Collimonas fungivorans: one gene and its partner. The protein of the gene in region 2 interacts with the protein of the main gene of each other region in a pairwise test. Links are inferred from orthologs where the notes say so. Each region holds a gene or a part of one and is shown on either strand. Other genes may lie near its edges.

What was found. The genes of interacting proteins can lie anywhere in the genome.
Region 1: the proteins of acpP (region 2) and ybgC interact in binary tests that used the Escherichia coli proteins (3 or more experiments, as listed by UniProt). The link is inferred for Collimonas fungivorans from one-to-one orthologs.

What each region holds. Positions count from the first base shown.
Region 1 is NZ_CP013232.1:4,401,334-4,405,616, reverse strand. What follows is about bases 1-2,887. They hold ybgC (tol-pal system-associated acyl-CoA thioesterase), read right to left. Parts: upstream 1,736-2,887; coding sequence 1,265-1,735; downstream 1-1,264. Other genes in these bases: CFter6_RS19245 (SDR family NAD(P)-dependent oxidoreductase), read right to left, coding at 1,841-2,587; tolQ (protein TolQ), read right to left, coding at 340-1,041; CFter6_RS19260 (biopolymer transporter ExbD), read right to left, coding at 1-340. In the rest of the region: CFter6_RS19240 (TonB-dependent receptor), read left to right, coding at 2,947-4,283.
Region 2 is NZ_CP013232.1:3,861,094-3,866,637, forward strand. What follows is about bases 1,540-4,290. They hold acpP (acyl carrier protein), read right to left. Parts: upstream 3,160-4,290; coding sequence 2,920-3,159; downstream 1,540-2,919. Other genes in these bases: CFter6_RS25715 (flagellar hook-length control protein), read right to left, coding at 1,540-1,579; fabF (beta-ketoacyl-ACP synthase II), read right to left, coding at 1,648-2,889; fabD (ACP S-malonyltransferase), read right to left, coding at 4,161-4,290. Also shown: CFter6_RS16610 (sigma-E factor negative regulatory protein), read right to left, coding at 1-324; RNA polymerase sigma factor RpoE, read right to left, coding at 379-981; more of CFter6_RS25715, read right to left, coding at 1,094-1,539; more of fabD, read right to left, coding at 4,291-5,093; CFter6_RS16640 (beta-ketoacyl-ACP synthase III), read right to left, coding at 5,189-5,544. UniProt on the Escherichia coli protein: Carrier of the growing fatty acid chain in fatty acid biosynthesis.

The sequences.
Region 1 (4,283 bases), 540 kb from region 2 along the record:
AAATCATCACCGGCATCTCGGGTTTGTCGGCATGCAGCAGCTGCAGCTTCTGCTTCAAGCCGTTGCGCGGCACGCTCTCGGCCTTGCTGGTGCCGCTTTTCTGGCCGTTGATGCGCACGCTGGTAAGGTCGCCCGGCTTCAGGGTGATTTCGATGTATTCGGTGGGCGGGGTCGCCGATTTCGCCGCATTCGGCAAATTGATCACGCTCGGATTGGTCAGCGGCGCCGACACCATGAAAATCACCAGCAATACCATCATCACGTCGATGTACGGAACGACGTTGATGTCCGCCTTGAATTTGCGGGTGCGGCCGCCGCGCATGGATGAGGAGCCGGACATTAGCGCGCCTGACGTTGCAAGATGTTGGAGAATTCTTCGATGAAGCTCTCGAAGCGGATGGCCAGGCGGTCGACATCGTGCGAGAAACGGTTGTAGGCAACCACCGCCGGAATCGCGGCGAACAGGCCGATCGCGGTGGCGATCAGGGCTTCGGCGATGCCGGGCGCAACCGCTGCCAGCGTAGCTTGTTGCACGTTTGCCAGGCCGCGGAAAGCATTCATGATGCCCCACACGGTGCCGAACAGGCCGACATAAGGCGACACCGAGCCGACCGAAGCGAGGAAAGCCAGGTGCGATTCCAGCGCATCCATTTCCCGCTGGTAAGCCGCGCGCATGGCGCGCCGGGCGCCGTCCAGCAAGGCGGCGGAGTCGCCCGCGCTCTTGTGGCCGAGCGAAGCCTTGACCTTGTTGAACTCATCCATGCCGGCTTCGAAAATGCGTTCCAGCGCACCGGTTTGCCCAGCGCCTTTGCGGCGGTTCGAGGTGGCGTCCTGGTACAGGGTAGCCAGGTTGCCGCCGGACCAGAATGCGCGCTCGAACTCTTCCGTCTGCGAACGAGCGCTGCGGATCGCGAACATCTTGCGGAAAATATAAGTCCAGCTCATCACGGAGACTGCCAGCAGCAGCGCCATGACTAGCTGTACTAATACTGAAGCATTGGTAATGAGGGTGATAAACGAAAGATCTTGGGTGACATTCATGGATAGCGGTCTTGAGGAATGGTCTTAGGTTTAAGTAAAAGACTTAAACAATGAATTGTAAACGTAAAGTGCTTACCGCCAAATTAGCAATTGGTGAAGGAATTGTTACCGGACGTTATCGCCTGCCCCGGATTTGTTGCAATGTTGCTCAGACCACACCGGATGCCTGAAGGTTCAAGGATTGCCGTATGGAACCATTTTGCCGAGTATATTAAAGCAAGCTTTATGCCGCTGCGGCTGTCGTTGCCGCCTGCCGGGCGCCAGGCTTGATATTGTGCAACACCTGTTTCGGAATGCCTTGCGGCCGGAAGGTAGCGGCGTTGACACAGGCCACGCTGATGCGGCCGGTTGCCAGCAGGGTCGGCTTATCTTCGCCCAGGCGCCAGGCTTGCTGGATGAAATCGACGCTGGCGCGGCCAAGGCGCTCAACCACGACCGTCAGTTCCAGCTGGTCATCCAGTTTGGCCGGTGCATGATAGTCAACGCTGGTGCTTTTGACGATAAACATGACGCCGTCAGTCTGTTCCAGGGTGCGCTGGCCGATGCCGGCCGCGCGCAGCCATTCCGTGCGTGCGCGCTCGAAAAATTTCAGGTAGTTGGCGTAGAACACCACGCCGCCGGTATCGGTGTCTTCATAGTAGACCCGGATACGCCAGCTGAAGTCTGCATGCGGGACGGAAGTCATCTTGTTCATTGGTATGGAATGCTTTGCTTGTATGGGAGGGTAGGGTGGGCGCTTGTGCCCAGGCGTTGTCGCGGCATATCCGTGTGGCACGGGGTGCCCACCCTACGCTCGGGCTCAGTTGCGCTTGATGCTCATGCCGGCAAAACCCTGGCAGGTAGGCATCATTTCAATGCGGTTGATATTGATGTGGGCCGGCAGGGTAGCCACCCAGTAGGCAGTGTCAGCGATATCGCCCGGCGTCAGCGGCTGCGTGCCTTCATAGACCTTGGCGGCGGCTTCGTCGTTGCCGCGGTAGCGCACATTGGAGAATTCGGTGCCGCCGCACAAGCCGGGCGCGATATCGGTAGCGCGCACGCCGGTACCCACCAGGTCGGCGCGCAGGTTGAGCGTGAACTGCTTGACGAAAGCCTTGGTGGCGCCGTACACATTGCCGCCCGGGTAAGGGTATTCGCCGGCGATGGAGCCGAGGTTGATCACCGTGCCGCGTCCGCGCGCCACCATGCCAGGCAACACCAGGCGGGTCATGGTCACCAGGCCCTTGCAATTGGTCTCGATCATGGTTTCCCATTCTTCCAGCGAGGCTTGCTGCGCCGATTCCACGCCCAGCGCCAGGCCGGCGTTATTGACCAGCACGTCGATGTCCTGCCATGCCGCCGGCAGCGCCGCCAGCGCGCTGCTGATCGAAGCCTTGTCGGTGACGTCCATGACGATAGGCAGCACTGCCGCGCCCAGTTCGGCGGCCAGCTGGTCCAGCCGGTCCTTGCGGCGGCCGGTAGCGATGACCTGATGGCCGTTCTTGGTGAATTTACGAGCCATTTCGGCGCCGAAGCCGGCGGTTGCACCGGTAATCAAGACAATCATGGTCAATGCTCCTGTTGTTGCGTATTGGATTGCGGTATTGGTCCAGCCGGAAATTGTAGCCCAATTTGCCGGGCCGCCATTGCCTATCGCGGAAGTGCGCTGAAGTACGCCGAAGTACAGCTTCGTATTTGCTTTGGTGCAAGCCGCACCAGAACGTGACAAAAAAACAGTCCCTGAGCTTGGTGCCCAGAAGTGCCGCCGGCAGCAATGCCCCTTTTGCAGGAGAGCCGCACGTGGCATAAATATTGCTGATAAGCATTTTTCACTGCTGCCTACCATAGGGTTATAAAACAATGAGACCTGGTTCCTCGAATCTGACCTGTGCGATTGCTGTGGCCGCAGCAACTTCCACATTACTGTTGGCTACGTCTTCAGCACAACAGCTTCCGGCCGATACCGCCGCCGCACCCGAGGCGAAAAAATCGGCGAAGCAAAGCGACCAGATTGAAGCTGTGCTCGTCACGGCGCAAAAGCGCAAGGAAGATGCGAGCAAGGTGCCGCTGAGCATTTCGGTGATCAGCGGCGAGGAATTGCAGGCAGCGCACATCAACAATTTTGCAGACGTGACGCGGGCCATGCCGAACATCTCGTTCTCCGGCGCCAGCGGCTCCGGCGCCGGCCTCAGCAACATTGAAATCCGCGGCATCAGTTCGGCCGCCGGTTCGGCCACCGTCGGCGTCTACCTGGACGACGTCTCGATGACCACGCGCAACCTGTACAGCATGGGCAGTTCCGAACCGAAATTCTTCGACATCGACCGCATCGAAGTGCTGCGCGGCCCGCAGGGCACACTGTACGGCGCCAGTTCGATGGGCGGCACCATCAAGTTCATCAGCAACCAGCCCAGCCTGAAGGAACGCGAAGCCAGTTTCTATTCCGAAGTCTCGGGCACCAAGGGCGGCGGCACCAACTACACCGTCAACGGCGTCGTCAACCAGCCTCTGATCCCGGGCGAACTGGCGCTGCGCATCGGCATCCAGACCGGCCATGAGAGCGGGTATATCGACCAGGTATCGCCAACCACCGGCAACGTGATTGCTTCCGGCATCAATTCCCAGGATTCCAGCGTGGTGAAGCTGGCCATGAAATGGCAGCCGACCCGCAACCTGAGCATCACGCCCTCGGTGTTCTACCAGGAAGTCAATTCCAAGGATATCGATGCCTCCTACCTGGACCTGCCCAAGAACCAGACCAGCAAGCTGGTGCGCGAACCGGGCAACGACCGCCTGCTGGTGCCCAGCCTGACCGTCAATTACGACCTCGGCCAGGCCGACCTGATCTCGGTTTCCAGTTTTTACCAGCGCACCTTCAACCGCACCCAGGACGGCACCACCGTCAACAACCTCGGTTCGGCGGTGCCGGATACGCCGCCTGGCCTCGCCGCTGCAATCGGCGCCTTGCCGTCCGCGGTGTACCTGCAGAACCAGATACGGCAGTTCTCGCAGGAATTCCGCGTCACTTCCAAGCCGTACGACCAGAAAGCCTCGCCTTTCACCTGGCTGGGCGGCGTCTATTACGCCAACCTGCATACCAATGTGACCGACAACGAGCCGATCTTCGGCCTCAATGCCACTTACGCCGCGTTCGGCGCCAATCCGGCCGATCCGGGCCAACTCGGCATCGCCTTCCCGAACGACAATTCCTACTTCAGCGAGCGCCACTACCGCACCGAGCAGAAAGCTGTGTTCGGCGAGCT
Region 2 (5,544 bases):
CCGGACGCCTATTCCACCGGCGTGTACGGGCTGGCCGCCACCGACAGCAATCTGTTCCGATGATTGTGCAGTGACGGCCAAGGGCGCGGCAATGATTGCCGGCTCAGCCTCCAGCCGCGCCGCCATGCGGGCGGAAAAATCCGCACTCATGGTCAACGCCATATCGTCCGAACGCATGATGTCGCCTATCTGGTGATAGACGTCCCACGTGTCGCGGCCATCCGCTTGACGCAAAGCCGCCAGTGCCATATCCACATAGGCGTTGGACAATTCCCCGTCAGCCAAGGCAGAGATCTGCTCTTGGGTTATATCTTTGGTATTCATAAGTCACCTTAAAACCTGGCCAACCCCTTCGTTCCCGAAAAACCGCTATCTTTTTTACCAACGTTTGTCGATGGCCGTATCCAGCAATGGCCTCAACTTATCTGCGATAGCTTCCCGTGCTCTAAATATCCGACTGCGTACCGTTCCTATCGGACATCCCATTGCTTCAGCAATTTCGTCATAACTCAATCCCTCAATCTCGCGCAAGGTAATCGCCGTACGCAGTTCTGCCGGCAACGCCTCCATCGCAGTATTCACGGTTTGTGCTATCTGCTTGGTGGCCAGCAAGGATTCTGGAGTGTTTATATCCCTTAGTTGCTCGCCATCGTCAAAAGTTTCTGCTTCCTCTGAATTTGCCTCGGTTGAGGTGGGCGCCCTGCGCCCTTGCGTCACCAGATAGTTCTTGGCGGTATTAATGCCAATTCGATACAACCAGGTATAAAAGGCCGAGTCGCCCCTAAACTGAGGCAGCGCCCGGTAAGCCTTGATAAAGGCTTCCTGCACAACATCCTCGGCTTCTGCCTGGTCGCGCACCAGCCGCGAAACAAGACGCATCAGCTTGCGTTGGTATTTAATAACCAAGAGCTCGAACGCCTTCTTATCGCCACGCTGTACACGCTCGACAAGCAGTTGATCAATTTCGCGTTCTGTCGTCAATCCCCATTCCCTTGTTTTGTTGCGGCTTGCATACGGGCGCGGAAATAGATAGTAAGCAATAACAAAAGTTCAATAACATGCTTATTCATTATCCAATCCAGAGAGTCCCGCCTTATTTGCCCGCGTTCGGCCGTGATTGCGATGCAATCCAGCGACATGCCACGGATAAATTTCTGAAAGTATCGTGAGACACACAATCAGGCAGTATAGCGATTGTTCGGACCGAGCCACTATCCAATCGAAGGCGCAGCAGCAGTAAATGTGACCAGAGAGTAGTGCCTTCAAGCAACTTCGCTGGCGATGGTATCTGTTTTGCAGTGGGCATGGCCTGCGCGATTGCCATATCGGCAATCCTGATGCAGCCGCTTCCGGAAATATCGATGTGAACTGCACGCCTGCCACGATAGTAGCGCGTTATTCCGTAAATAGCCGCTGCCAAACACAGCAAGGCCAGAGCAAGGCGCTCGGGTAACGCCAGATCGCCGACGCCGCCGGCGGCAATCAGGACGCCTGTCGATGCAGCCAGCAGGCATTGCAGGCTAACCAGCGCTGACAATACCCTGGAGGGCTGGATCACGGTTGACAGGGAGATCGACATCGTGACGAACTTAAAACGAATTTCGAACCGGCATCCGCGGAAGCCGGTTCGAAGCCTGCAGCAAAAGTCTAGATTTTGCCAAAAACCAGGGTGCCATTCGTGCCGCCAAAGCCGAATGAGTTTTTGACCGCGATGTCTATTTTCATGTCCCGCGCAGTATTGGCGCAGTAATCAAGATCGCATTCAGGATCCTGGTTGAAAATATTGGTGGTCGGCGGCGAGATCTGATTGTGCAAAGCCAGCACGGTAAACACCGACTCCAGGCCACCGGCGCCGCCCAGCAAATGGCCGGTCATCGACTTGGTCGAATTGACCACCAGTTTGTAAGCGTGGTCGCCGAAAGCCGCCTTGATCGCTTCCGTTTCGTTCTTGTCGCCCAGAGGGGTCGACGTACCGTGCGCATTCAGGTACTGCACCTGGTCAGGGTTGATGCCGGCATCGCGCAAGGCATTGCCTACGCAGCGACGCGGACCGTCCAGGCTTGGCGCAGTCATGTGGTAAGCATCGCCGCTCATGCCGAAGCCTAGCAGTTCCGCGTAAATCTTGGCGCCACGCGCCTTGGCGTGTTCGTATTCTTCGAGCACCAGCACGCCGGCGCCCTCGCCCAATACAAAACCGTCGCGGTCCTTGTCCCACGGACGCGAGGCGGTAGCGGGATCGTCATTACGCGCCGACAAGGCACGCGCCGACGCAAAACCGCCAACCCCCAGCGGCGATACGCTGGATTCCGCACCGCCGGCGATCATCACGTCGGCATCGCCGTACTGGATCATGCGGCCGGCTGCACCGATACAATGCAAGCCCGTGGTGCAGGCAGTCACGATCGCCAGATTCGGTCCTTTCAGACCGTATTTGATCGACAGGTTGCCGGAAATCATGTTGATGATCGATGCCGGGATGAAGAACGGACTGATCCGGCGCGGGCCGCGAGCAGTCAGTTCGGCATGCGTTTCTTCGATCAACGGCAAGCCGCCAATGCCGGAGCCGATGATGACGCCTATCCGCTCAGCATTAGTTTCAGTTACTTCCAGGCCACTGTCTTGCATCGCCTGCATCCCCGCCGCCATGCCATAGTGGATAAAAGTATCCATATGCCGTGCTTCTTTGGCGGGAATGTAATCTTCGATATTGAAGCCCTTCACTTCTCCCGCAAAACGCGTGGAAAAAGCGGTGGCGTCAAACTTAGTGATGGCTGCGATCCCTGATTTGCCTGAGATAATCGCACTCCACGCATCGGCAATCGTATTGCCGACCGGTGAAATGCAACCCAGGCCAGTGATCACAACGCGACGTTCACGTGTGCGGCTCAAGCGGTTCTCCTGGATACATTCAAAGCTTGCTTAGGCCTTAACGTGAGCCGTAGCGTAATCGATAGCCTGTTGCACTGTAGTGATCTTTTCAGCTTGTTCGTCAGGGATTTCCATTTCGAACTCATCTTCCAGCGCCATCACCAGTTCAACTGTATCGAGCGAATCAGCACCCAGGTCGTTGACAAACGACGACTCGGTCTTGATGTCAGCTTCTGCGACGCCCAGTTGCTCAGCGACGATTTTTTTAACGCGTTGTTCGATATCGGACATGTGATGCCTCCATTAGGTTACAGAAAGTGCGCGCATTTTAGCAGGTTTGCGCATTGAAAATTTACTTTCGACATTAGTCTTTAATATTTAACAAAACTACGTCAAAAGCTTCTAAATAGGTACAACTTACATTTAACAACCGTAGGGTGGGCACAAATGCCCACGCGAACCCCGGCTTCAAATCACAACTGATGGGCACTGCATGCCCACCCCACAACTTGCTTCAGCTCACGCTTCAACTCATATACATGCCGCCATTTACGTGCAAAGTGCTGCCCGTAATGTAGCCGGCCTGCGGCGACGCCAGGAAAACCACAGCCGCCGCCACGTCTTCCGCGGCGCCCAGCCGTCCCAGCGGGATCTGCTGCAGCAATGCCGCGTGCTGCTCTTCACCCAGGGACTTGGTCATGTCGGTATCGATAAAACCTGGCGCAACGCAGTTGACCGTAATATTGCGGCTGCCGATCTCGCGCGCCAGCGCACGGCTCATGCCGGAGACCCCGGCCTTGGCAGCAGCATAATTCATTTGCCCGGATTGCCGGCCGAACCGACCACCGAAGTGATATTGATGATGCGGCCATGCTTGGCCTTCATCATGCCACGCAAGACGGCGCGCGACAAACGCGCCACCGCGGTCAGGTTGGTGGAAATGACGGCGTCCCAGTCCTCGTCCTTCATGCGCATCGCCAGCTGATCCTTGGTGATGCCTGCATTATTGACAAGAATCGACAATCCGCCGAATTCCTTATGCGCCAGCTCGACCGCCGCCGCACAGCCGGCTGCATCGTTCACATCCAGCACGATGCCGCGGCCATTGCCCGGCTGGCTAGCCTCCAGGTATTCGGCGATTGCCGCCGCACCAGCCTCGGAAGTTGCCGTGCCGACCACTTTGGCGCCACGCTGCAGCAACTGCAACGCAATGGCCCGGCCGATGCCGCGCGATGCGCCGGTAACCAAAGCTACCTGGCCACTCAAATCCTGCAAAACGGTATTTGGTAAAGTCACTTGAAAGTCTCCAACATTTTATCCAGCGACGCCTGGTCGACAATCATGTCGCCGATCAGGCTGTCATTAATACGCTTGGTCAAGCCAGCAAGAACCTTGCCCGGACCGCATTCCACCACATGGGTGACGCCTTCGGCGGCAATTTTCTGCACCGTTTCCACCCAGCGCACCGGGCTGGCTGCCTGCCGCACCAGCGCATCCTTGATGGCTGCCGGATCATTGACGATGGCGACATCGACGTTATTGATCAGTGCAATCTGCGGCGCGGCAAAAACCAGGTCTTGCATGTATTCACGCAAACGATCCGATGCCGGCTTCAGCAACGAGGAATGAAATGGGGCCGATACCGGCAATGGCAAGGCACGTTTTGCACCTTTTTCCTTGGCAGCAGCGCAAGCCCGCTCTATCGCTCCCTTGTGGCCGGCGATGACCACCTGCGCCGGCGCATTGAAATTCACCGCCTCGACGATTTCGCCCTGGGCAGCCGCCGCGCAGACCGCACGCACGTCTTCATCCGCCAGACCCAGAATAACCGCCATGCCGCCCTGCCCGACCGGCACCGCTTGCTGCATCGCCTGTGCCCGGAACCGCACCAGCGGCACAGCATCCTTGAACGCGATCACGCCGGCGGCGACCAGCGCCGAATATTCGCCCAGGCTGTGCCCGGCCACCAGCGCCGGCGCCTTGCCGCCGGCAGCCAGCCAGGCCCGGTAGCAGGCGACTGCTGCGGTCAGCATGACCGGCTGCGTATTGGTAGTCAGGTCCAGCTCTTCTTTCGGCCCTTCGGCAATCAGCTTGCCGAGATCGAACTGCAGCGCCTCGGAAGCTTCTGCGACAGTATCTTTTACTACCGGGTTATCGGCAAAACCGTTCAGCATGCCAACGGCTTGCGAACCCTGGCCCGGAAAAACAAACGCGAATTTATTCATGCCTTACCTAAATGGGTATCAAATTTATCAAACAGCTTGCCGCGATGCCATGACCGCAGAGCGGGCCGCGAGCAACGCTTCCGCACTCAAGGTCCTTACATGCGGGCCAGGATGGCGCCCCAGGTAAAGCCGCCGCCTACGCCTTCCATCATGACGTTGTGGCCGGGCTTGACGCGGCCATCGCGTACAGCCTGGTCCAGCGCCAGCGGAATCGAAGCTGCCGAAGTATTGCCATGCTGGTCCACCGTCACCACCATGCGCTCGTTGTCCAGGCCCAGTTTGCGGGCGGTGCTTTGCATGATGCGGATATTGGCCTGGTGCGGAATCAGCCAGTCGATCTCGGAAGCCGACATGCCGGCTATCTGCAAGGTTTCGTTGGCGACTTTTTCCAATACCGAGACCGCCAGCTTGAATACTGCCTGGCCGTCCATATACAAATAAGCGCTGCCCT